2 regions of the Exiguobacterium sp. UBA5002 genome follow, and region 2 is predicted to be linked to the other one. Evidence: riboswitches for the same ligand, from Rfam matches in the RefSeq annotation. Region 2 holds a riboswitch; the other holds the start of a gene.
What was found. Region 2 has a riboswitch for S-adenosylmethionine ahead of metK (methionine adenosyltransferase). Riboswitches for the same ligand answer to the same signal wherever they lie in the genome.
Positions count from the first base shown of each region.

Region 1: linked by a shared signal. The riboswitch ahead of B4C70_RS10865 (methionine ABC transporter ATP-binding protein) and the one ahead of metK (methionine adenosyltransferase) in region 2 are both predicted to bind S-adenosylmethionine.

Region 1 is NZ_DGYQ01000035.1:2,125-17,014, forward strand. Features, by position in the region: gene B4C70_RS10840 (phosphodiester glycosidase family protein) at 1-164, opposite strand, end outside; gene B4C70_RS10845 (SMP-30/gluconolactonase/LRE family protein) at 340-1,146, shown strand; gene B4C70_RS10850 (MBL fold metallo-hydrolase) at 1,274-2,002, shown strand; gene B4C70_RS10855 (alpha-glucosidase) at 2,064-3,674, opposite strand; gene B4C70_RS10860 (aminotransferase class I/II-fold pyridoxal phosphate-dependent enzyme) at 3,823-5,010, shown strand; SAM riboswitch class I at 5,073-5,178, shown strand; gene B4C70_RS10865 (methionine ABC transporter ATP-binding protein) at 5,263-6,276, shown strand; gene B4C70_RS10870 (methionine ABC transporter permease) at 6,266-6,931, shown strand; gene B4C70_RS10875 (MetQ/NlpA family ABC transporter substrate-binding protein) at 6,959-7,774, shown strand; gene B4C70_RS10880 (GNAT family N-acetyltransferase) at 7,834-8,334, opposite strand; gene B4C70_RS10885 (CAP domain-containing protein) at 8,420-9,298, opposite strand; gene B4C70_RS10890 (hypothetical protein) at 9,647-10,003, shown strand; gene B4C70_RS10895 (FN3 associated domain-containing protein) at 10,058-12,805, opposite strand; gene B4C70_RS10900 (hypothetical protein) at 12,934-13,113, opposite strand; gene B4C70_RS10905 (thioredoxin domain-containing protein) at 13,713-14,890, shown strand, end outside.
Region 2 is NZ_DGYQ01000034.1:37,726-45,493, reverse strand. Features, by position in the region: gene B4C70_RS10575 (HAD family hydrolase) at 1-294, opposite strand, end outside; gene B4C70_RS10570 (peptidoglycan bridge formation glycyltransferase FemA/FemB family protein) at 390-1,424, opposite strand; gene B4C70_RS10565 (MDR family MFS transporter) at 1,608-2,786, opposite strand; gene B4C70_RS10560 (class I SAM-dependent methyltransferase) at 2,940-3,536, shown strand; gene B4C70_RS10555 (serine aminopeptidase domain-containing protein) at 3,587-4,291, opposite strand; gene B4C70_RS10550 (GNAT family N-acetyltransferase) at 4,370-4,858, opposite strand; gene metK (methionine adenosyltransferase) at 4,996-6,204, opposite strand; SAM riboswitch class I at 6,333-6,459, opposite strand; gene pckA (phosphoenolpyruvate carboxykinase (ATP)) at 6,694-7,768, shown strand, end outside.

The DNA of each region.
Region 1 (14,890 bases), on a different contig from region 2:
GTATCGGGCTGAACCGTTATATGTCGAAATAACTGTGGTGTACCCGAAAGTGTTTCTGATTTTGTCGTATAGGTCACACCTTTTGAAATCGTTTCTGCCTGAGTGGTAGAGACAGATTGAAAAAGACAAAAAGTTGTTAATAAAATACAAATTTTCTTGAACATAACACACCTCCGTTATATATTATGCCTTTTTTAGTAAATAAATGACATAATTAATTTAGGAGAGGTTTATTTTTATTCATAACAGGTATAGAAAGTAGTTAACTAATTCCTTTTAAGCCACATATGTTGCAATCAACATATGAATCTATTCATACATGATGTAGGAGGCCTTTTCATGAGTGTATCTGTATTTATTGATGTCGCGTGTAAGACAGGTGAATCCCCTGTTTACGACGCAAAAACAAAACGCTTTTATTTCGTCGATATTCCGAATCAACTGCTCTTTTCATATGATCTTGTTACAGAAGCACTTAAACCATATACGTTGCCAAGCGCTATTACATCGATTGCCTTGACGGACGCTCCGGACTTATTGCGTGTCACATCAGCACATGGCTTTGGCACGTTCGATCTCAAGGAAGGACATCTGTCTCTCGAACATCAATTGTCATTACCGGATTCTGATCGGATGAACGATGGCAAGCTCGATCCGACCGGACAATATGTCGCTGGTAGCATTAATGAAGAAGACGGCAAGACCGCTGGATTGTTCCGTCTGCGTCACGATGGTTCCATCGATGTCTTGCACGAAGACTTAACGAACTCGAATGGACTCGTCTGGTCAGAAGATGGCAAGACGCTTTATCACATCGATACACCGACGAAAAAAGTCTATGCCTTTGATTACGCTCCGGACGCTCCACTTTCGAATAAGCGTGTCGCCGTTGACCTTGAAGAAGAAGAGGGGTTCCCGGATGGTATGACGAAGGACGCGGAAGGTCATGCTTGGATCGCGCATTATGCGGGATCATGCATCACCCGGTGGAATCTTGCGACTGGTGAAAAACTCGATCATGTCGACTTCCCGGTCGCCAATCCGACGTGTCCGATTTTCTACGAAGATCGATTGCTCGTCACGACGGCTGCAAACGGAGATGATGCACCACACGCCGGTGCTGTCTTCGCCGTAACATTTGAATGATTTATAGAGGAGGGATCATCTTTTTTAGAGGTGATGCCTCTTTTTCCACACAATTCGTCTAGACGTCTCTAAAAAAACAGACGATACTAAAGAAGAAGTCTATTCATTTTTTGAAGGAGTGAAGCCGATGCGTGTCACGACAATCGAACGTTTACAGCAACTGCAGACGACCCCATCCTTTTTCCCCGTCAACTGCTACCTGTTTGAAGAAGCAGACAGTTTAACATTGATTGATGCCGGACTCGGAATCAACGCAAAGGCGCTCTATCACTATATTCGACAGCAAGAGAAGCCACTCGGTGCAATCATCCTGACTCATGCGCACGCCGATCATGTCGGCTCACTGGATTTCCTTGCGAACGCCTTCCCACTTGCTCAAGTCTGTATCAGTTATCGCGATGCCGCCCTACTCAGTGGGGATGAGACGCTACGCGAAGGCGAAACGACGCCCTTAAAAGGGGGCATTCCGAAAAACATCAAAACGCGACCGGATCGATTACTCGAGAGTGGTCAACAAGTCGGAAGTCTCAGTGTCATCGCCTCACCCGGTCATACACCTGGTTCGATCTCGCTTTGGCATGAAGGAAGCCGGACGTTGATCGCTGGCGATGCTTTTCAGACGCAAGGAGGACTCGCTGTCTCCGGTGACGTCCGCTGGCAATTCCCGTTTCCCGCCCTCGCAACATGGGATCCGGACGTCGCCCTTCGCTCGGCTGATCAACTAACGGAACTGTCTCCAGATATTCTTGCCGTCGGACATGGTCCACTCATCCTTGGACCAAGTTACGAGATGCGACAAGCCGTCGATCGATTCACGCACGTCTTACAGACGAAAAAATCGTCACCTTTCAAATAACACACGAAAAAACATCCGTACGCGTTCCTGACACGTCGCGGATGTTTTTTCGTCCAGTAGTTCAATTCTGTTCTGTAACAGCATATCGATATACACGTGCTTCATAAGGACGTAGTTCATCCGAGACATCTGGATAGTTCGACACAAGCAACTTATCTTGCGATAAAACGAAGGCAGTTTGCATCGGTTCGTCATGCACGTTGAGAACGATCCGCCACACTTCTCCCTCTAGTTCCCGCTCATAGATGTAGAGATACGGATCATGAAGAGCTAAGTCGCGATACGTACCATAGACCATGATTGGATGATCCTTTCGCATCTGAATCAATGCTCGGTAAAAGGCAAGGACGGATGATGGATCGGCTTCTGCTTGCGCGACATTGATGTCCGTGTAATTCGGATTGACCGCTAACCACGGTTTCCCACTCGTAAAGCCTGCCGCGTGCGTACCGTCCCACTGCATCGGTGTGCGGGAGTTATCGCGCGCGAGTAACTGCATCGATGAGAGCACGACCTCTGGGTCCTCTCCGCCAGCGACGCGCTCCGCGTATCGATTTCGAAAGGCGACGTCCTGATAGAGCGACGGATCCGAGAATCGAATCCCCGTCATTCCGATCTCTTCTCCTTGATACACGTATGGAATGCCCGGTAACGTATGCAACATCAAACCAAGTAGTTTCGCACTTTCAACGCGGTATCGTTCACTGCCGAAGCGCGTCACTTGTCGTGTATGATCATGGTTGTTGAGGAACTGTGAATTGACACCTAATGGGTATAAAACGTCGTACCAGCGTTTTTGAATCTCCTTGAATCGTAAGAGATCCATCACCTCCATGTCATCCGCGATTTCGAAGTGAAATAGCGTCCGGAGTTCTTCTCGGTCCTCACTGACATATAACAGCCCGTCTTCTGGACCGACGAACGGAATCTCACCAACTGTAAACAAGTCTTTACCAGCAAGAACATTCGCATGCATCTCCTGCAAGAAGTCATGCACGCCGGGCTGATTTCCAAGGTACGAGAGATCAAACGGATTGGCGACATCTTCAAACGACCGTTTTTTGATCAAGTTGATGACATCCATCCGGAATCCGTCGATCCCTTGATCGATCCACCAGTTCATCATATCGTAGATCGCTTGCCTCACAGCTGGGTGCTCCCAGTTTAAGTCGGGCTGTTCTTTGGCGAAGGAATGAAAATAATACTGCCCGCGTTCTTCACTCCACGTCCATGGGCTTGGCGCAAAGTACGAGCGCCAGTTGTTCGGAGGCGTCTCTTTCGTGCCATCCTGCCAGATATACCAGTCATCCTTATCGTTGATCCGCTCCCGCGACTGACGGAACCAGTCATGCTGGTCACTCGTATGGTTCACGACTAAATCGAGAATGACCTTCAATCCACGGGCATGAGCGGCCGTGATCAACTCCTGGAGATCTCCCATCGTTCCCGCTTTTTCCATGATCTCGTAATAATCGGCAATATCATAGCCGTTATCGACGTCCGGCGAACGGTAACACGGATTCAACCAAACGACATCGACACCAAGTGAAGCGATGTAATCGAGCTTGTCGATGACACCTCGCAAATCACCGATCCCATCCCCGTTCGAATCCTTAAAGCTACGCCAGTAGACTTGATAGACGACTGCCTCTTTCCAGTTAGCTCGCTTCATCTTCCCACTCCTCTCCCTACTCTTTATTCCCGCTCCACTTATCTGTACCTGTTTATCCGACAATTTTTTTGAATTTCGAAAAAGTTCTTTTCTTTTGACTGAATATTCGTTATCCTTGACGACAATACCACGAAGGAGGCATTCATCCATGAAACATTTCGCTCCATCCATCGCCATTGATCGGCTTCCTGCTCCCGTCTTCGCTGAGCTCGCAAACCGAATCGGTGCTGTAAAAGCTGCCGGACACGATGTCATCACACTTGGTCAAGGAACACCCGACCAGACGACGCCTGTACATATCCTCGATGCCTTAAAACAAGCCATCGACGAGCCAACGAACCTTCAATATCCACCGTTTCGTGGACATGATTTTCTAAAACAAGCCGTCGCAAGCTTTTACGCGACTGAGTTCGGTGTCACGATCGATCCAGCAACGGAAGTCGCGATTCTGCTCGGCAGTAAAGCCGGAATCGTCGCTTTACCGCAGACAATCGTCAACCCTGGAGAAGGAGTCATCGTTCCGGATCCAGGATACCCGGATTACCTGTCTGGTGCCGCACTCGCTGGTGCTTACCCGATTACACTTCCGTTGCTCGAGAAAAACGGCTTCTTACCCGATTACGACTTACTTGATACGACGGACGTCGAGCGTGCCCGGATGTTGTTCCTCAACTACCCGAGTAATCCGACGGGTGCGACTGCGACGGCAGAAGCCTTCGAACAGACAGTCGCTTTCGCCGATGCCCATGATATCTGTGTCGTCCATGACTTAGCATACGGCGGAATCAGTTTCGATGGTCCGACACGGAGCTTCCTGCAGACGGAAGGTGCAAAAGACGTCGGGATCGAATTGTTCTCACTCTCGAAACGCTTCAACATGTCCGGCTTCCGGATCGCCTTTGCGATCGGTAATCCGTCTGTCATCTCAAGCATCGAGACGTACCAAGAACATCTCTACGTCAGTGCCTTCACACCGATTCAACATGCTGCGACCGTCGCTCTGACGAGTGACCAGACATGTGTCCGCGAGTTAAGTCGCTTGTACGAAACACGACGCGATGCGTTGTTCGCGAAACTCGATGCGATTGGCTGGAGTGGACCACGTCCGGGCGGTTCCTTCTTCGTCTGGCTTCCTGTTCCTGAAGGTTACACGTCCCAAAGCTTCACCGATCACCTGCTTGACGAAGCACACGTCGCTGTAACCCCTGGATCCTTCTTCGGCGAATACGGTGAAGGCTACGTCCGGATCAGCTTGATTGCTGACGTCGAACGTCTAGAAGAAGCCGTCGATCGAATCGGAACGCTCAACCTGTTCCGGACACCTGTTGCGGAATAATTCTGAAAAAACATTTGACAGATGGGAATCATTTCCGTTAAAGTAAATCCCAACAGCATAACTACTTATCGAGAGCGACCGAGGGATTAGGCCCAACGACGTCCGGCAACCACCTGTAAGGAACGGTGCCACATCCTACAGAATGATTTTCATTCTGAGAGATAAGTTACGAAATCTTACACTTTCGTCGCTTTTTTCTGGTTGCTCTGCTACTAGGAAAAAGCGACTTTTTTTGTATGAGGAGATGAGCGGATGATTGAATTCAAACACATTACAAAACGGTTCGTTCGAGACCGGACCCCGATTTTTGCATTACGGGATGTCGATTTGACGATCCAAAAAGGAGAAATCTTCGGAATCATCGGTGAGTCCGGTGCCGGTAAAAGTACGTTGCTTCGCCTAATCAATGGGCTTGAGCATCCGACACAAGGAACCGTCAAGGTCGACGGTGTCTCGCTCGGCGGGATGTCAAAAGCAGATTTGCGTCAACTTCGCTTGCGGACAGGAATGATCTTTCAGCATTTCCAATTGATTCAGTCGCGCAACGTCGCGGATAACATCGCTTTTGCGCTCAAGGCCGCTGGCGTTAAACGAGCAGATTTCCCGGAGCGAATTCGCGAACTCGTCTCGCTCGTCGGACTCGAAGGATTCGAGACGAACTTCCCGAGCCAATTAAGCGGGGGGCAGAAACAGCGCGTCGGGATTGCCCGGGCACTCGCGAACGATCCGACCGTCTTGTTATGTGATGAAGCGACATCAGCTCTTGACCCCGTTACGACACTACAGATCCTTGAACTGCTGAAGGATTTGAATGAACGTCTCGGACTGACGATCGTCCTCATCACGCATGAGATTGATGTCGTCAAACAGATTTGCCATCGCGTCGCGGTCATGTCGCAAGGTGAAGTCGTTGAAGTCGCCTCAACCTATGACTTGTTTAGTCAAGCCAAGCATCCAGTGACGCAACATTACGTCGATACGGCACTACAAATCGAATTGCCGGAACGCATCTTACAGGCAACCCCAGGCAAGATCATCCGCTTGCAGTTCACGGGCGAAAAGACCGGTGAGAGTACGTTATCAGAAGCGATCCGCCGTTACGATATCTCAGTCAGCATCTTGCACGGCAAGGTCGACTACATTCAAGACGTCGCCTTCGGTGTCCTGATTGTCAGCTTGACGGGATCATCTGATCAAATCGCCCCTGCCCTCGACTGGCTCGCGACGGAACTTCATGCACTCGAGGTGATTCAGGATGTGGCTTGATCGTATTCAAACGATGTTACCTGAGCTCTTGAAGGCACTCGGCGAGACGGCGTGGATGGTCGGAATTTCACTTGCCTTTGCATTGGTCGTCGGGATTCCGCTCGGGATTCTCTTGTTCGTCACAGACCGGGGATTATTTTTTCAAAACCTTGCCGTCCGACGTGTCCTTGACTTCGTCGTCAACATCGTCCGGTCGCTACCGTTCATCATCTTGCTGGTTGCCCTCATTCCGTTAACGAAGTTCTTACTCGACAATACAATCGGTCCGACGGCAGCATCCGTCAGCCTCAGTGTCGCAGCGATTCCGTTTCTCGCACGACTCGTCGAAACATCACTGCGTGAGATTCCACCTGGTTTGATCGAAGCAGCGGAAGCGTGCGGTGCGAAACCATTACGGATCATCGTCAGTATCCTTTTACCAGAAGCACTCCCTGGCATCATTCAGGGCATCACATTAACAACGATCAGCTTGATCGGCTTCTCAGCGATGGCTGGTATCGTCGGCGGCGGTGGTGTCGGTGACCTCGCGATCCGTTTCGGTTACTATCGCTACGATAATCTCATCATGATCGTGACGATCGTCGTGCTCATCGTCATCGTTCAAAGTATTCAAGCACTTGGCAATCAACTGGCGCGAAAAACAGATAAACGCTAATCATACATGCAAAGGGAGAGTGCAATCATGAAAAAACGATATGCCTTTTTAGCAACAGCCTTACTCGGTGCAGGAGTCCTCGCAGGATGTGGAGACAGCAGCGCTGATGAAAAAGACAAGACGATCAAGATCGGGGCGACGAGCGGTCCGTATAGCGACATGGTCAAACAAGCGATCCAGCCACAACTCGAAAAGAAAGGCTACAAAGTCGAAATCGTCGAGTTCAGCGATTACATTCAACCGAACATCGCCCTCGGTAGCGGCAATATCGACGCCAACTTGTTCCAACATTCGATCTATCTCAAGACGTTTTCTAAAGAAAAGAATCTCGACTTAAAAGGACTGATCACGGTTCCGACAGCACCGATGGGACTATACAGCAAGACAGCGAAGACACTTGACGACGTCAAGACAGGTGCTGAAGTCGCGACGCCGAATGATCCGACGAACCAAGCACGGGCACTGAACTTGCTTGCGGAACAAGGGTGGATTGAACTCAAGCCGGATGCTAATCCTCTGACCGTTTCAGAAAAAGATATCGTCAAGAATCCGAAGAAACTCGTCATCAAACCACTCGAAGCGGCTCAACTGCCACGCGCTGTCGAAAGTGTCGATATCTCAGCCGTTCCAGGGAACTTCGCACTTGCTGCGAAATTCGACTTACTTGATGCGTTAGCACTTGAGACGATGGACGAACAATACCGGAACCTCGTCGCTGTCCAAACGAAAGATGCGGACAAACAAGTCGCAAAAGACTTAAAAGCAGCCGTCGAATCGGACGCCTTCAATGAAGTTATCGAAAAATCATTCAAAGGCTTCAGCAAGCCTGAATGGGCAAACTGATGTAAAAAACGACCGGAATTCAAGGAGAGATCATCTCTTTGAATTCCGGTCGTTTGGTGTTAGAACCGATACCACATCAGTTCTTCATCATGATAGGTATCATCGATTTTCAGCGCCCGTGGTTCAATCGCGTATGATTCAAAACCAAGCGACCGATACAACGCTTTAGCAGCTTCGTTCGTCCGGACGACCGAGAGATGGACTTGCTCAATTACAGGATGCTGCTTTAATGTACGTAATGCCTCTTCTACAAGGCGTCGTCCGACCTGTTGTTTTCGGGCGCGTGGCGTGACGTACATCGCAAATACATTCGCTCGATGTCGCATCTTGAACGGCTCGGAGCAGACGATAGTGACGACACCGACGAGTTCATTTTCATGAAACGCACCAAACGTCATCGACTGTTCGCTTTCAAGACGAGTTGCGTACCGTTCGACGGATCGATCTTTTTCTGATTCATAATCAGAGCCAAATGCCTCAGGATGGTTTCGTAAGGCTTCTAATCGCAACGCTTTATAGAGTACTGCATCTTCTGGATTCAATCGACGGATTTCCAACATCCCCACCTCCTGCCTTTAGTGTAAAACACACCGCTTCATGAAAAAGAGGACGACATCGTGAAATATCGTCCTCCATTTTTCTATTTTAAGGTGTTCGGAAATTAATCGTGAAGTATGGCGCGTTACTCCGGAAAGCCACACCGATGTCAGCTTGTTTGTACTCTTTTTTCAAAATATTTTCTCGGTGCCCTTTTGAATTCATTAAGCCCCAATGTGATGCAAAGACATTCGGATAGCCCATTGATAGATTTTCACCAGCATAGCTGAACCTGATTCCTTCACGCTTCATCCGGTCGAACGGATCACGCCCTTGCGGATCCGTATGTGCGAAGAAATTATTCTTCGCCATATTTTCGCTATGACCGCGTGTCACTGGCTTCAGTGCCGTATACGGAGCCAACGGATTTAACTTGTAGTCAGCCCGTTCCCAGTTCATCAATCGTAGCATCAGCTTCTCATCCGTCGTTCGTAACGCATTCGAAGCCGTACCATAGAAACCCTTTTTCTTCGCTTCGACGTCTTTCGGAATCGACAGTGTCGCTTTCACCTTATTCCCATCATGTTGGTCGAAGAAATAGGTGACGTAATTCCCCTTCTTCTCATAGACGGCTGCATGATCCAGGTTCAACATGTAGTTCGTGTTGCCTTTACGGTAGGACTTCACTGCGGTCCATCCTTTTTTCTTCAGCGATGATTCCGTATCTTTGTTCAAGACTGCCCCTTGCGTTGTTATACCATTTTTAAATCGGTACTTTCCGTATTCCTTACCGTCCTTCGTCAACGATACGAATTCTTCGCTGGACGTCCGCCTGACTTCCCAGTCGTAACCTGGATATTCACTGCTATATCGATCAATCAGCTTGCCGCCACTTTTCGGATAATCGGCTTCTGCCTGTTCCATTGGAATGTTCTCGTAGCCGAAAAAAGCTACTGCTGCTACTCCGACGATCAACCATTTTTTCATATCTTCGTTTCGCCTCCTTTAATCATTACCTTTATTTTAAAAGAAAATGATTCTTTCGAACAGTCATTGGCTCTTAATTGTCTAAATCACATTTTCCGTTCACAAATTAGACACGTTTTATGAGAACGTTCTCATATTATTAAAATGCTTTCGTTAAGAGGATTCTTAAAAGTATTTAGTACATATACTAAACCATCTTTCCCTTTTCTTAAAATGTGTGAACATTCTTTTATTTCATCATTCGAGATTTTTGATTGCTCTCGGAATTCTTACTCGGTATCATTAGAATTCGTAAGCCAAACTTTCAATGCTTTTCCAAATAACATAATGAAATGAAGGAGTTGACCTATGGTTTTACTGTATTTCATTTATGAGTCCATCGCCTTTTTACCGATTCAGCAATATTTATTTTCTGGATGGATGATTCTCGTCGTGTTGACGGTTTCATTCAGTTTAGCGAATGCACACGAAGATGTACGATTGAATCAACGACTCGGTTTTGAGTTACTCGTTCCTGGTTCTGGTATGTTGCTTTGCAAACAATTCATTCCTGGTCTTGCTATCATCCTTTTTTTAATCTTGATCCACTTCACTTATATGTTCCGTGTCATCCCTCTACCGATTGCTTTAATTTCTACGCTTTCCATCAGCACGCTCTCACTTCTTTCGCTTTTAATTCCAGCACGCAAAAAAGCGGACCGCTAAGTCCGCTTTCAAAAAAACAACGGACCTTCTTCGTCAAAAAGGTCCGTTGTCATATTATTGATAGTTTTTCGTTTCTTGTAATTTATAGCCGTTCGCTAATTCAAGCCACAGCGTTTTACCTTTTTTCGTTTTCACTTGGATAGCTGGGTTGTCTTGTGATACACGAAGAGCGAGAAGATTTCCTTGCTGATCAGCATGTGTTTCTCCAACCTTCTCCCACTTCGAACTGCCTTGACGTTCGATGAAGATATGTTTTCCTTTTTGAACAGCACGCCAGTTTCCGACTTCTGCTTTTCCTTTGACCGGTACGACCGTCTCTGCACCTTGAATCGAGATAATCGCTGGATCATGGTCACTCGCGCTACCATCTGCTTCCATATACTCTGAGTTGATATTGACAATATCAGACGACGTATACGACTTCAAGTTATTCGAGATCAAGATATGGTCGAGCACTTGAGCGTTTCCGTTATAGACATACGAGTACCGCTCTGATTCTGGAAGATCGTCGACTGTGTTCCACAAGTTATCACCTTTTAAGATATCAAGTGTTTTCGAGAACTGGAAGTCGTTCAAGTCACCGAGAACGACGACATTCGAGTCTTTGACTTCCGTCTTCAATTCAGAGACGAAGTCCTGAACGATGTTCGCAATCGCATGACGCTGGACTTCACTTTTACGCACGACCGGTTGGTTTTTACCAAAGTCAGCGCCGTCGCCACCTTTTGAGTTGAAGTGGTTGACGATGACATGGTACGAATCACCGTTGAAAAGGAATTCTGCGACGAGCGGTTTCCGTGAACTCGCGAAGTTCGGATCCGTCGGTTGGATACGACCCGGGTTTTTCGTTAACTTACCTTCTTCCACCGTAACGGCTTCCGTCGCGCCACCTTTTTCACCTGGTGCGAGCGATACACGTGCTGGATTGTAGAGGAATCCGACACGGATGTTTCCGCCCGGCTGTCCACCATCCTTCTTGTCTTCTGGTGCGATGTCCGTATAGGCATAGCGGACACCCGTTTTCGCTTCGATCGCGGCGATCAATGTCTCAAATGATTTCGAAGCATCGACCGTGCCGCTATCCGTCGCACCATCGTTATCCTGCATCTCTGTCAAACCGACAATGTCCGGCGTTTTCAAGAATGTTGCGATACCTTCTGAGACACGATCGACTTTTCCAGCGTCTGCTGTTGAAGCGAAGTTCTCGACGTTGTACGAAGCGACAGTCAGGCGTGATTCACCTGTTTCGATGTTCGTCGGCTGACGATCCGCTTCACGCGCAACGAGTTTCGGAAGGTCCGCTGCTTTTGAAAGTACTTTATACGCCGAATAGTTGTAGCTCATGACCCCTTCGATCGTTCCGTCGAACGTATCACCAGCTTTTGCACGGAACGACGAGCTACCCATCTCAACGAAGAGACGTTCCGGGTTGACGTTGTCCTTCGTCAGGATTGGAGTTCCGCGTTTCGTATAGACCTTATTCGCCGTCTGCGTCCGAACTGGAATCGTCCGGTTTGCTTGCGGACCTGTGACGATTGCATTCGGTAAAGCGACACGCATGCCTTCTAAGCTTTCATACAAATCAATCGCGTCTTCTTCTGGGTCAAACTGAGAAAAAGAGTCGTTATCAACGACTTGTGTCGGAATCAAAACCCCTTCATCACCGAGAACGATACTCGCTGGTAACCCTTCGTTGAGTGCACCCTTCACAAGATTGACCGTACTGATTTCCGTGACTGCTAAGTCAGTATCGAACTTATCGCTGTAGCCGCCAAGCAACCACTCTTTGACATATCCTGTCGTCGCGACTTTTTGTCCAACAGCAGCACCATGGTTTTTCGCATAGACGAGAATCCCTTCTGATGTCCGGCTGTCGTTATCCGGATTTGGATCCTGCATGTAGAAGTTGTTCGCATCGACGACGTACGTGACGACACCTGTCGTCCGGACGAGTTGATCTGCGTAAGGCGACGTATGCGCAACGCCTTGGATGTTGCTGATTTTCGTGATCGGTGGTGCGATATAATACTTGAATGTCGAAACCGCTGACGTTTTACCGTCCTTGACGGCAACTGCTTGAATCGTCACTTCATCGTTGATCGTGATCGGTGACGTATACACCGGACTGTCGACAGTTGGTGTCGTGCCATCGACCGTATAATGAATCGTTCCTTCACCTGATAATGTCACTCGATCTCCACGTTCAACTTCACCGACCGGAGAAGCTGTAGGTGCTGCGAGAACGTCGCCCACTTCTGTCTGATGACTGCCGAGATTCGTCAGTGTATCAACCGGGAAGCTCGTCCACTGTGATGGTTCGTACGTTTTAGCGCCAGACGCGACGCTAGATTTCCGGACAAGTGTCGTATCTTTTGCGAAATCCGTCGATGAACCGAGTGGTCCGATGATATCAAGAACGACATCACCCTTTTTCAATGCGATCGGATCATTCCCGTTGAAGTTCAATGATCCCGTCGTCAATTGTGCTTTTGCTTTGATATCTGCATTCGCACTCGAGTTCGCGATGACGAACGTCTTCCCTGGATCCACTTTCCCCGATAGTGTGATTTTCGCTTCTGACGGTCCACCATTCGTATACTGAACGAGTGTATAGTCTGCTAAATCAATGATTTGCCCCGACCCATTGTATAGCTCGATTGCCTTGTTATTGCTTGTTCCTTCTATGTATTCAGACAAGATGACGCCTTCGCCTTCTGCCCCGACAAGACCCGCTTGTGGAAGGATTCCTGCTGTTAACACTCCGGCCAATGCCCACTTTCCAAACGTACTGCCGTATTTCATGATGAGACCCCCTATTGAATTTTCTGACACTTCTTAATAATATCAGATTATATTCTCAACAGTGTATATTTTTTGTAAAAAAGATACCATCCTTCGTAAATGAAAGAAATGGTATCGCTTACAACTTTTTATTGTTCGTCTTTGTGACTTTCGTACCATTTTTCAGCTTGCGATGTCGCGATCGGAATGGCACGTCCCTCTTCATACCCGTCTTTTAATAACGCATTCGCGATCTCGATTGCTTTCTTTCGAAGTGGCGGATCAAAGTTCTTGAATGACTCCGGATAGTCGTTCTCATTCCATGGCATGTCGTCACCCCCTTCTTTCAGCCTTACCCGAAAAAAGGCACAAAAAAAACGCCTCATCAGCGTGTCGTTGTTTTGGTTGTCATGAGAATCGAGGATTACAGGTGATCAAAACACCTGAAACGACGAAAGCCCTACCTCTCTTTCGTTGTTACGGCTCCTTGGCCGCGCCAGCTGAATCAAGCATTTTAGCAAGAATCGTGATGCGTCTGCAACGGACGCATGATACTGGGATTTTTAGAAATAGCTCGGGAATGAGCGGAAAAGTATCGATTGGAAGGTTTATCTTGCTGGGTCAACTTCTCCTCGTAGTATGAAGAAGGACAAAATAAAAGCGATGACTTATGTCTGACTCATTTGTCAGTAGCGGTCTAAAAATCCTGACCTGTCGATTTAATTGTATGATATGGATTGAAGATTCTCACATGAGTGATCATCCCCGATTCATGACTTATATAAATCTATCACACTTTCTTTTATAAAGTCAATCTTTCTTTTGAAAAATCGTTTTCTCCTGTCTCAGAATTGGAGTTGCACCTGCCGTAAAAGCCGAGTATCGTGAAGAGGACTCTTTATTATAGAAGAAACGAGGGAAATCCATCATGTCGAATCGACTTATCCATGAAACGAGTCCCTACCTCTTGCAACATGCTCATCAGCCTGTCGATTGGTACCCGTGGGGCGAAGACGCCTTCACTGCCGCTCGGGAAAGCGGCAAGCCGATCTTTTTATCGATTGGTTACTCGACGTGCCATTGGTGCCATGTGCTGTCTCATGAGAGCTTCGAGGATGAAGAAACGGCACGACTCTTGAACGAACGCTACATCGCAATCAAGGTCGACCGGGAAGAACGTCCTGACATTGACCACTTGTATATGACGGCGGCTCAAGTCATGAACGGACAAGGCGGCTGGCCACTGAGCGTCTTCATGACAGCGGATCAGCAACCGTTTTACATCGGCACGTATTTTCCGAAGACGCCTCAGTTCAACCGTCCGAGTTTTCGTCAGGTGACGCTTCAGCTCAGCGAGCAATTCCGCCGTTCACCAGAAAAAATCGCACAAGTCGGTCAGAACATGTCCCAGACACTTCGCGACGTGTTACGACCTGCTTCATCAACCAGTACTTGGGATGAATCAATCATTCACGAGACCTTTGATCAAGCGATGCGCCAATTTGACCGTCAACACGGTGGATTCGGAGAGGCACCGAAGTTTCCGTCGCCAGCCCTGCTTCGTTTCTTGCTTGATTATTATCAATACGCGGAAGACGAGACGGCGCTCCATATGGTCATGCGATCATTGATCGCGATGCGTGACGGTGGGATGACCGATCAAGTCGGCTACGGTTTGTTCCGCTATACGGTCGATGCCGAGTGGCAGATTCCTCATTTCGAGAAGATGCTGTACGACAATGCTTGGTTCGCGACCTTATGCATCGAGACGTACCAAGTGACCGGACAAATTCGCTTCCGGCGCTACGCGGAAGAAGTACTGACATTCGTAGAGCGTGAGTTGTCTGCACCGGACGGCACCTTCTACGCCGCACTGGATGCGGATAGTGAAGGAGGCGAAGGACATTATTATACGTTCACGGCTTCTGAACTGACCGACTTACTCGGACCAGACGCGCTGTTCCCGCGCTTTTACCATGCCTCCCAGTCCGGGAACTTCGAAGGAAGGAACGTCTTTTACCGGACAGGACAAACACTCGAGATGTTCGCACGTGAAATGCACTTGTCACCTGCTGAGACAGCGGCGCAACTCGAACGCGAGCGACA
Region 2 (7,768 bases):
TTGCTCGATGACTTGTTTGACTCCCTCTTTTAAACCACATTCCTCCGGTTTTGCATGAATTTGAAACAACCGATGTTCTTCTTCTAGTAACGCACTAGCTGTTTCTTTTAGCTGATGCTGGGCGACAAGCTCTTCCCACATCTCATCACCTGTTTTTCCCATAAACGTCGCATACTGAATCGGATCGAGCGGAATCGATAACGTTTTGAACATCTGCTGATGGACCTCGAAGTAGCGAATTTCACTATCTAAAATGACCCCATCCATATCAAAAATAAGACCTCGTTTTTTCAAGACACATCCCCCTCAATTGATCTATCATGATTTCAGCATATCAAAAAAAACGACTACACGATGTAGTCGTTTCGCCTTCTTCATTTAGTTACTGTTTAACTTGTCGCCATTTGGACACTGGTTTGTCGGTAAGCTGGAAAATAATCCGAATCAGCATCTGACCCGTATCGTACACATAACTGATCGTATATGGCTGGTTGAAGAATCGATTTTCCTTGATGATACTCAAATAAACGATACCCGGTGTAACGGCATTTACTCTCAAAGAGACTATCCCGTTCTTGATATCCACCCCCGAGATGTTGTTCGACGAGACCGCGTGCTTTCGCCTGAAGAATCGCTTCGTACTCGAGTCGCTGATTCGGGAACATCTTCGCTTCGTCCCGCTTACACCCAATCAAATGACCGTGGGCATATTCTTTTCCAAGCAATACGAAGTATCCACCAACAGGTTCTCCGTCGATTTCCGCAATCAGTAACAATGGCTCACAGAGTGGATTTGCTTCAAATAATTGTTCAAAATAACTGTCCGTAAAATAGTAATGAGCCGAAGCATTCTTTCGGTCCATCGTTTCATGATACAACGCTACAAAGACAGGTAGGTCATCTCGTGTTCCTGTTCTAACGGTTAAAGGAGAGGCAAGCGATTTGCGAATCATACTTCTCGTCTTCTTATGAAATGTCTGCATGATATCCTCTATTGAAGGGCGTAAATCGATACTCGTCGTATGACGGATGAAGGAGACTTTCGTCCAATCCCGCATGAAGCGTTCATTACCCGTCAATGGATTAAAGCGAATCATTTCCGAGACGATCTCTTCTCGATCTGCCCATCTTTCAAACAATAAGCGTGCATGCTGCATTTCAGTCGCAGTCAGTTGACCGATGATTTCCGGTCCACCATAGCCATACGGCGTGATGAAATCTGAATAAGGCGTATCAAAAATCCGGCGCTTTAAAAAGGGATAGAACAGTGTTCCTGCATCACCTTCATAACGGAATAGCACCGCTTGCTCAGACGGTCTAGCGTTGAGCGTGACATATTGGTGACTGTAGAAGATATCAAGAGGCTGTTGCTGTACGTGTGTCGTCCAAGTTGCGGCATCTGTGATGAATTGACACCTTTCCATTCGTGCACCTCCAGTCAAAAAGAAGCAACGTTCATATGACCTTTCTTTTTCAAGTTCTTGATTAAAAAGTACCCGTTTCTTTGCCGAAATATTCCATATTATTAAATGTTTATTTTATGATTTTGGAACTAATGACGTAACAAAAGACAGCGGTCATAATGTCCGCTGTCTTACAGATGATGTTCATGATGTGATTTTTGGAATGGCACGAAGGAAGACGACGCCCGCTAACAGAATCAATCCAATCAATGTCAAGAAGACCGCTGACATACCGGATACATCGTAGATCAACCCTCCAACGGTCGGACTGATCATTCGCCCCGCTGAAGCAGCAATATTGACGTACCCTTGGAATTCTCCTTCTTTTCCGATTGGCGCGAGTCTCGCTGCCATGGCAGGAACCGCTGGCCAGATGAACATTTCACCAATCGTCAGGATGATCATCGCGACGAGGAACATCTTGAATCCTCCTGCGAACGGAACGATCAGATAAGACAAGAGGAAGATTCCTGTACCGGTCATCAATTGTCGCTTTAAGTCATCTCCAAACCAACGAAGAATTGGTGTTAGTAAAGGTTGTGCGAACACGATGAGTGCTCCGTTAATCGTCCAAAGAATCGAGTATTCGGAAATCGTGACACCAAGCGATTTCGTGTGTACAGCAAAGGTTCCTTGCCACTGTACATAAACGAACCAAAGTAAGGCATAACCAATCGAGACGAGCAACATCGTCCGTGCCGCACCGCGTGCAAGGGGTGTGCGTGTCGTTTCGATCTCGTCATGGGTCGCATGCATCCGAGCCGGTGCCTGAATCCAGGACAAACCGACGAACAAAATGATGGCAAAAGCGATGTAGAGGACAAGATTGGCGATGAAGATGTACTGAATCGAAAAGGCAGCGATTTGACCGCTGACAGCTGTCCCGAGCGCTACACCAACGTTTTGTGCGACATAGATCGCATTAAAGGCACGACGCCCGCCTTCAGGCCAAATGACACCCGTCATCGCGTAGATCGTCGGAAAAACCATCCCACCGACGAATCCAATCAATCCAAGCATCGCGACGTATCCGAGGTACGTCTGATGAAACAGCAACAAGCCGACAGAAGACAGGACAAGTCCGATGACACTGATGACAAGCGTCTTCTTGCCACCGAGACGGTCAAACGCTTTTCCACCTAAGTAGTTTCCGACGATTGCTAAGGCCGAGTTGACGAACAACGCCATCCCTGCTTTTGTCATCGACTCTCCTAAATATTCATGAATATATAATGTATTAAACGGCCATAAAAAAGAGGATCCCGTCGTATTGATGGCCATCGCAAGGACGAGGATCCAGACCGCTTTTGGTAATTTTGGCATACCTGTGGTCCTCCTATTTCATTCTCAACCTTGCCACTTTACGCAATCCGTCCCCTAGCTGTCAAGCCACTTCGCTTTTCGTCAACGAATCAAAAAATGATATAATGCAGAAAGAATCTTGCACATACTGAACCATTACTAGAAAAACAGACCATAGGAACAGGAGTCTATGCCATGTCACTTGCCCGTGTACTACCTTATACGAAACAATTACTCGAGTCCGTTATCGAACCCGGAGACTGCGTCGTCGATATGACTGCCGGAAATGGACATGATACACAGTTTTTAGCAGAACGCGTCGGTCCAGAAGGAAGGGTTCTTGCGTTCGACGTCCAGGCACAAGCCATTGAGGAATCGACGCGACGTCTCGACGAAGCCGGAATGTTAGCACGCGTCGACCTTTATCATGAAAGCCATATCCATGTCGGTGCCCGTCTTTCGGACGAACAACGTCCTGTCCGCGCCGGTGTCTTCAATCTCGGATACCTGCCTGGAAGCGACAAATCAATCACGACGACCGGAGAAGAGACGCTTGAAGCACTCGATGCCCTCCTCCCAGTCCTCGCTCCCGGCGGTCTTGTCGTCCTCGTCGTCTATCACGGTCACCTGGAAGGAAAACGTGAACGCGACGCTGTCCTCGATTACGTCACAGCCCTTGATCAGCAAGATTATGCCGTTCTCCAGTACCGTTTCTTGAATCAACAAAATCATCCCCCGTTTATCATCGCGATCGAGAAAAAAGTGCGCTGACAGTAGAAATAAAGAAGTGATGGCTTCCGCTATGGAAACCATCACTTTTTTCATTCTTCGACTAATTTAAAAAACAACAATAATTTTTCCGCAAACCGTGTATTCAACCGTTCAAAGCTGAAATGCGGGAAACCGTGTAGACGTTGTAAGTAAATCTGATCGCCACCCATTTTCCGGCATACTTCAAGCGTCAGTTTGACGTCTGCGAACTGATCGTCTGGTGCATAAAAACAAGCCAAGTTTACACGAGGCAGTTTTTTTCGTTCCTCGTCATGTACGACGATCTCTTCTTCGATTTCCCGGTACTGCGCATACGTCAGTTCACCGATGCGAACGGTATCTTCCGTACTTTGACCAAACGGCAACGTACCGAGTGGCGCATCGGGACGGAAACGATCAAACGCACTCGCGAAGACTTGTTTGACACCTCCGAGTTGTTTCGACGGATGCCAATCAAACAATGGTGAAACGAACGCAAGACTTGCGACTGGTAGTTCATATTCTTGCAACAGACGATTGACGACGAGTGCGCCCATGCTACAGGCGATGATATGAATCGGTAGCTTTCGTTTTCCTGCTTCGCGTAATGCTTCTTTTAACAGTTGACCGTGCTCTTCAAACGAAATGCGACGTGGTGCGTCGACGAGTAGCACTTCATACTCTCTTTCGAGTACTCGAATCAAAGCTTCACTCGGACGGGCACGCAGTTGTAACGGATAGACTAATACGATGATTCCTGTTGGTTGTTCAACCACAAACTCACCTCTTCACTTCATACTTCCTTTTCACGATACCTTATTTCAAACGCAAACGAAACCGTCCCGAGACGGATTTCACGAGGCAACATGGCGAAGACGAACGACTGATTCCGCTTGCCCAAACACTTCTTCCGTCATCTCACTAAGTTCTTCAAAACCAAATGAGGTCAGGAATTGACGCGCTTTATAGTTACGTGCTTCCACGTATACTTCGAGTGGGACGGCTCCTTGTCGTTCGAGTTCACGGATCAATCGTCTTCCGATTCCGTTTTGCTGATATTTCGGTAAGACGTACAGACGAACGATCTCCCACGTTCCTTCGACATCAACAGCATGAATGAAACCGACGATTTCCTCGTCGATGATTCCGACATAAAAATACTCTCCCCGTGCTTCTTCCGCCGTCCGGATCGCACGAACGACTTCTTCTTGCGGATACGCCTCCTGCACGAAATGCGCTTTCGAACGTTCGGAATAGATTTCTGCATACGTATCCAACCAAGATGTGACGGCAATGTCATGAATATGTCCTGCATCAGCTGGAATAGCTTCGCGTATTTCCATAATCGGAACCCCCCTTTGTATTCATACGAATCGACTCATGTACTTTTACCCTCTTCTAGAAAAAACATTCGTTTCCTGCAAAGTTCCGCGGAAACAAAAAAGTCCGAAAACCCGCGTAGGGTTCTCGGACTTTTTGATTATGCGAAACGTTTTGCTTGTTCTTCAAGAACTGCTGCTTTATCTGTTTGTTCCCATGGAAGCTCAACATCTGTACGACCGAAGTGACCGTATGCAGCTGTTTGACGATAGATCGGACGACGGAGATCAAGCATGTTGATGATTCCAGCCGGACGAAGATCGAAGTTTTCAGCAACCAATTCGACGAGTTGCGCTTCAGGAAGTTTTCCTGTACCGAATGTGTCAACCGCGATTGATACTGGGTGCGCGACACCGATTGCGTACGCGAGTTGAACTTCTGCTTTATCTGCAAGACCTGCAGCAACGAGGTTCTTCGCGACGTAACGTGCTGCGTATGCAGCTGAACGGTCGACTTTTGTTGGATCTTTACCTGAGAATGCTCCACCGCCGTGGCGTGCGTATCCACCATACGTATCAACGATGATCTTACGACCCGTCAATCCAGCATCTCCTTGTGGTCCGCCGATGACGAAACGACCAGTTGGATTGATGAAGAATTTCGTTGCTGCGTCGATGTATTCAGCCGGGATGACCGGTGTGATGACGTGTTCTTTCAAGTCAGCTTGAATTTGCTCAAGCGTAACTTCTTCCGCGTGTTGTGTCGAGATGACGATCGTATCGACACGAACCGGCTCGTTGTTCTCGTTGTATTCGACCGTGACTTGTGTTTTTCCGTCCGGACGAAGGTAGTCGAGTTGACCGTTTTTACGCACTTCTGCCAAACGGCGTGCGAGACGGTGTGAAAGCGAGATTGGAAGTGGCATGAGTTCTGGTGTTTCTTTCGTTGCGTAACCGAACATGAGACCTTGGTCTCCTGCACCGATTGCATCGATTTCTGCATCAGACATGCTACCTTCACGTGCTTCAAGCGCTTGGTCTACACCAAGAGCGATGTCTGCTGATTGCTCATCGATTGATGTCAATACAGCACATGTGTCCGCGTCAAAACCGTATTTCGCGCGTGTATAACCGATCTCACGAATCGTTTCACGAACGACTTTTGGAATGTCGACGTAAGTGGATGTCGTGATCTCACCTGCAACGAGAACGAGACCTGTTGTAACAGAAGTTTCTGCCGCAACACGCGCGTTTGGATCCGCTGCGAGGATTGCATCAAGAATTGAATCCGAAATTTGGTCACAGATTTTATCTGGATGACCTTCAGTGACTGACTCCGACGTGAATAGTCGGCGATTAAGGTTTGTCATGTATGACCCTCCCAAAAAAGAATTTGACGGTGTACTCATTTCCCCTAGTTGAGTGGGACGGTAAAATGAAAAAAACCTTTCCAAGTCCAAAAAATGGTCAGGGAAAGGTTGTGCGTTCTTCCTTTACCCTCTTATCGTTCGAAGTGTTTACTTCGCTTCAGGAGAGCACCTTTTCCCTCATTAATATGTGAATTAATGTAGGACGGTTGCCGGGTTTCTTCGGGCCTTGTTCCCTCCACCTGCTCAGAATAAGAGTATCCGTTACGAATTACATGATATAAAGTTGTAACTACTCTGTCAAGCAAGGTTTCAAATTCTAGTCGAAACTTTTTGAAAGAGATGTTAAACTGTTAATGCTGAAAGCGTTTCCAGATAAATAGAAATCAGCACTAGAAAATGATTGCTCTCTCTTTAGTATGTCACATATAATAAATGTGTCATGCTAAATACAGTGAGCCAAAACCAACGTAGGGGAAAGGTGGGGTCAGGATGCCGATGACGGTCCTGAATATCGAAGAACTACTCAAGAAAGAGCATGTGTTCAAACAACTATCTGTTGCTGAACTTGTCGAACATGCGATTCTAAACGAAGAAGGTGTCCTTGCTGAGAACGGCGCATTATCTGTAGAAACGGGGAAATTTACAGGTCGTTCACCAAAAGATAAGTTCATCGTCCGTGATTCTTCCTGCGAGTCTCACATTGATTGGGGTCATGTCAACCAACCAATGGATGGAGACAAATTTGAACAATTGTTGCAAAAGGTTCTTCGTTACATGAACGAAGCTGATCATCTCTACTACACAGAAGCTGCTGCTGGAGCAGATACGCACTTCACCCTTCCGGTCCGTGTGCTCACACAATATGCTTGGCATAACCTGTTTGCCAAACAACTCTTTTTACGCGAGTATCCTGAAGTGGCTGCCTTCGAACCGTTCACGGTCGTCTACGCGCCACATTTCAAAGCAGATCCTGCCGTTGACGGAACGAACTCCGAGACGTTCATCGCGATGTCGTTCGAACACCGGATCGTCTTGATCGGTGGAACGGAATACGCTGGAGAAATCAAAAAGTCGATCTTTTCCGTCATGAACTACCTCTTGCCACAAGAAAACGTCCTTTCGATGCACTGCTCGGCAAACGTCGGACACGAAGGCGACGTCGCCTTGTTCTTCGGTCTATCTGGTACTGGTAAGACCACCCTTTCAGCCGATGATAGCCGTCAATTGATCGGTGACGATGAGCATGGTTGGTCGCACGATGGTGTCTTCAACATCGAAGGCGGATGTTACGCGAAGACGGTCAATCTATCGCGTGAAAAAGAACCGCAAATCTTTGACGCGATCCGTTTCGGAACCGTCCTTGAGAACGTCGTACTCGACGAAGCCCGTCATCCTGATTACGATGATACATCGTTGACGGAAAATACGCGTGCTGCTTATCCGATCACTGCAATCGATAACATCGCTGTTCCGTCACGCGCTGGTCATCCGAAGACGATTGTCTTCTTGACAGCTGATGCGTACGGCGTCTTGCCTCCGATCAGCAAATTGACGAAAGAACAAG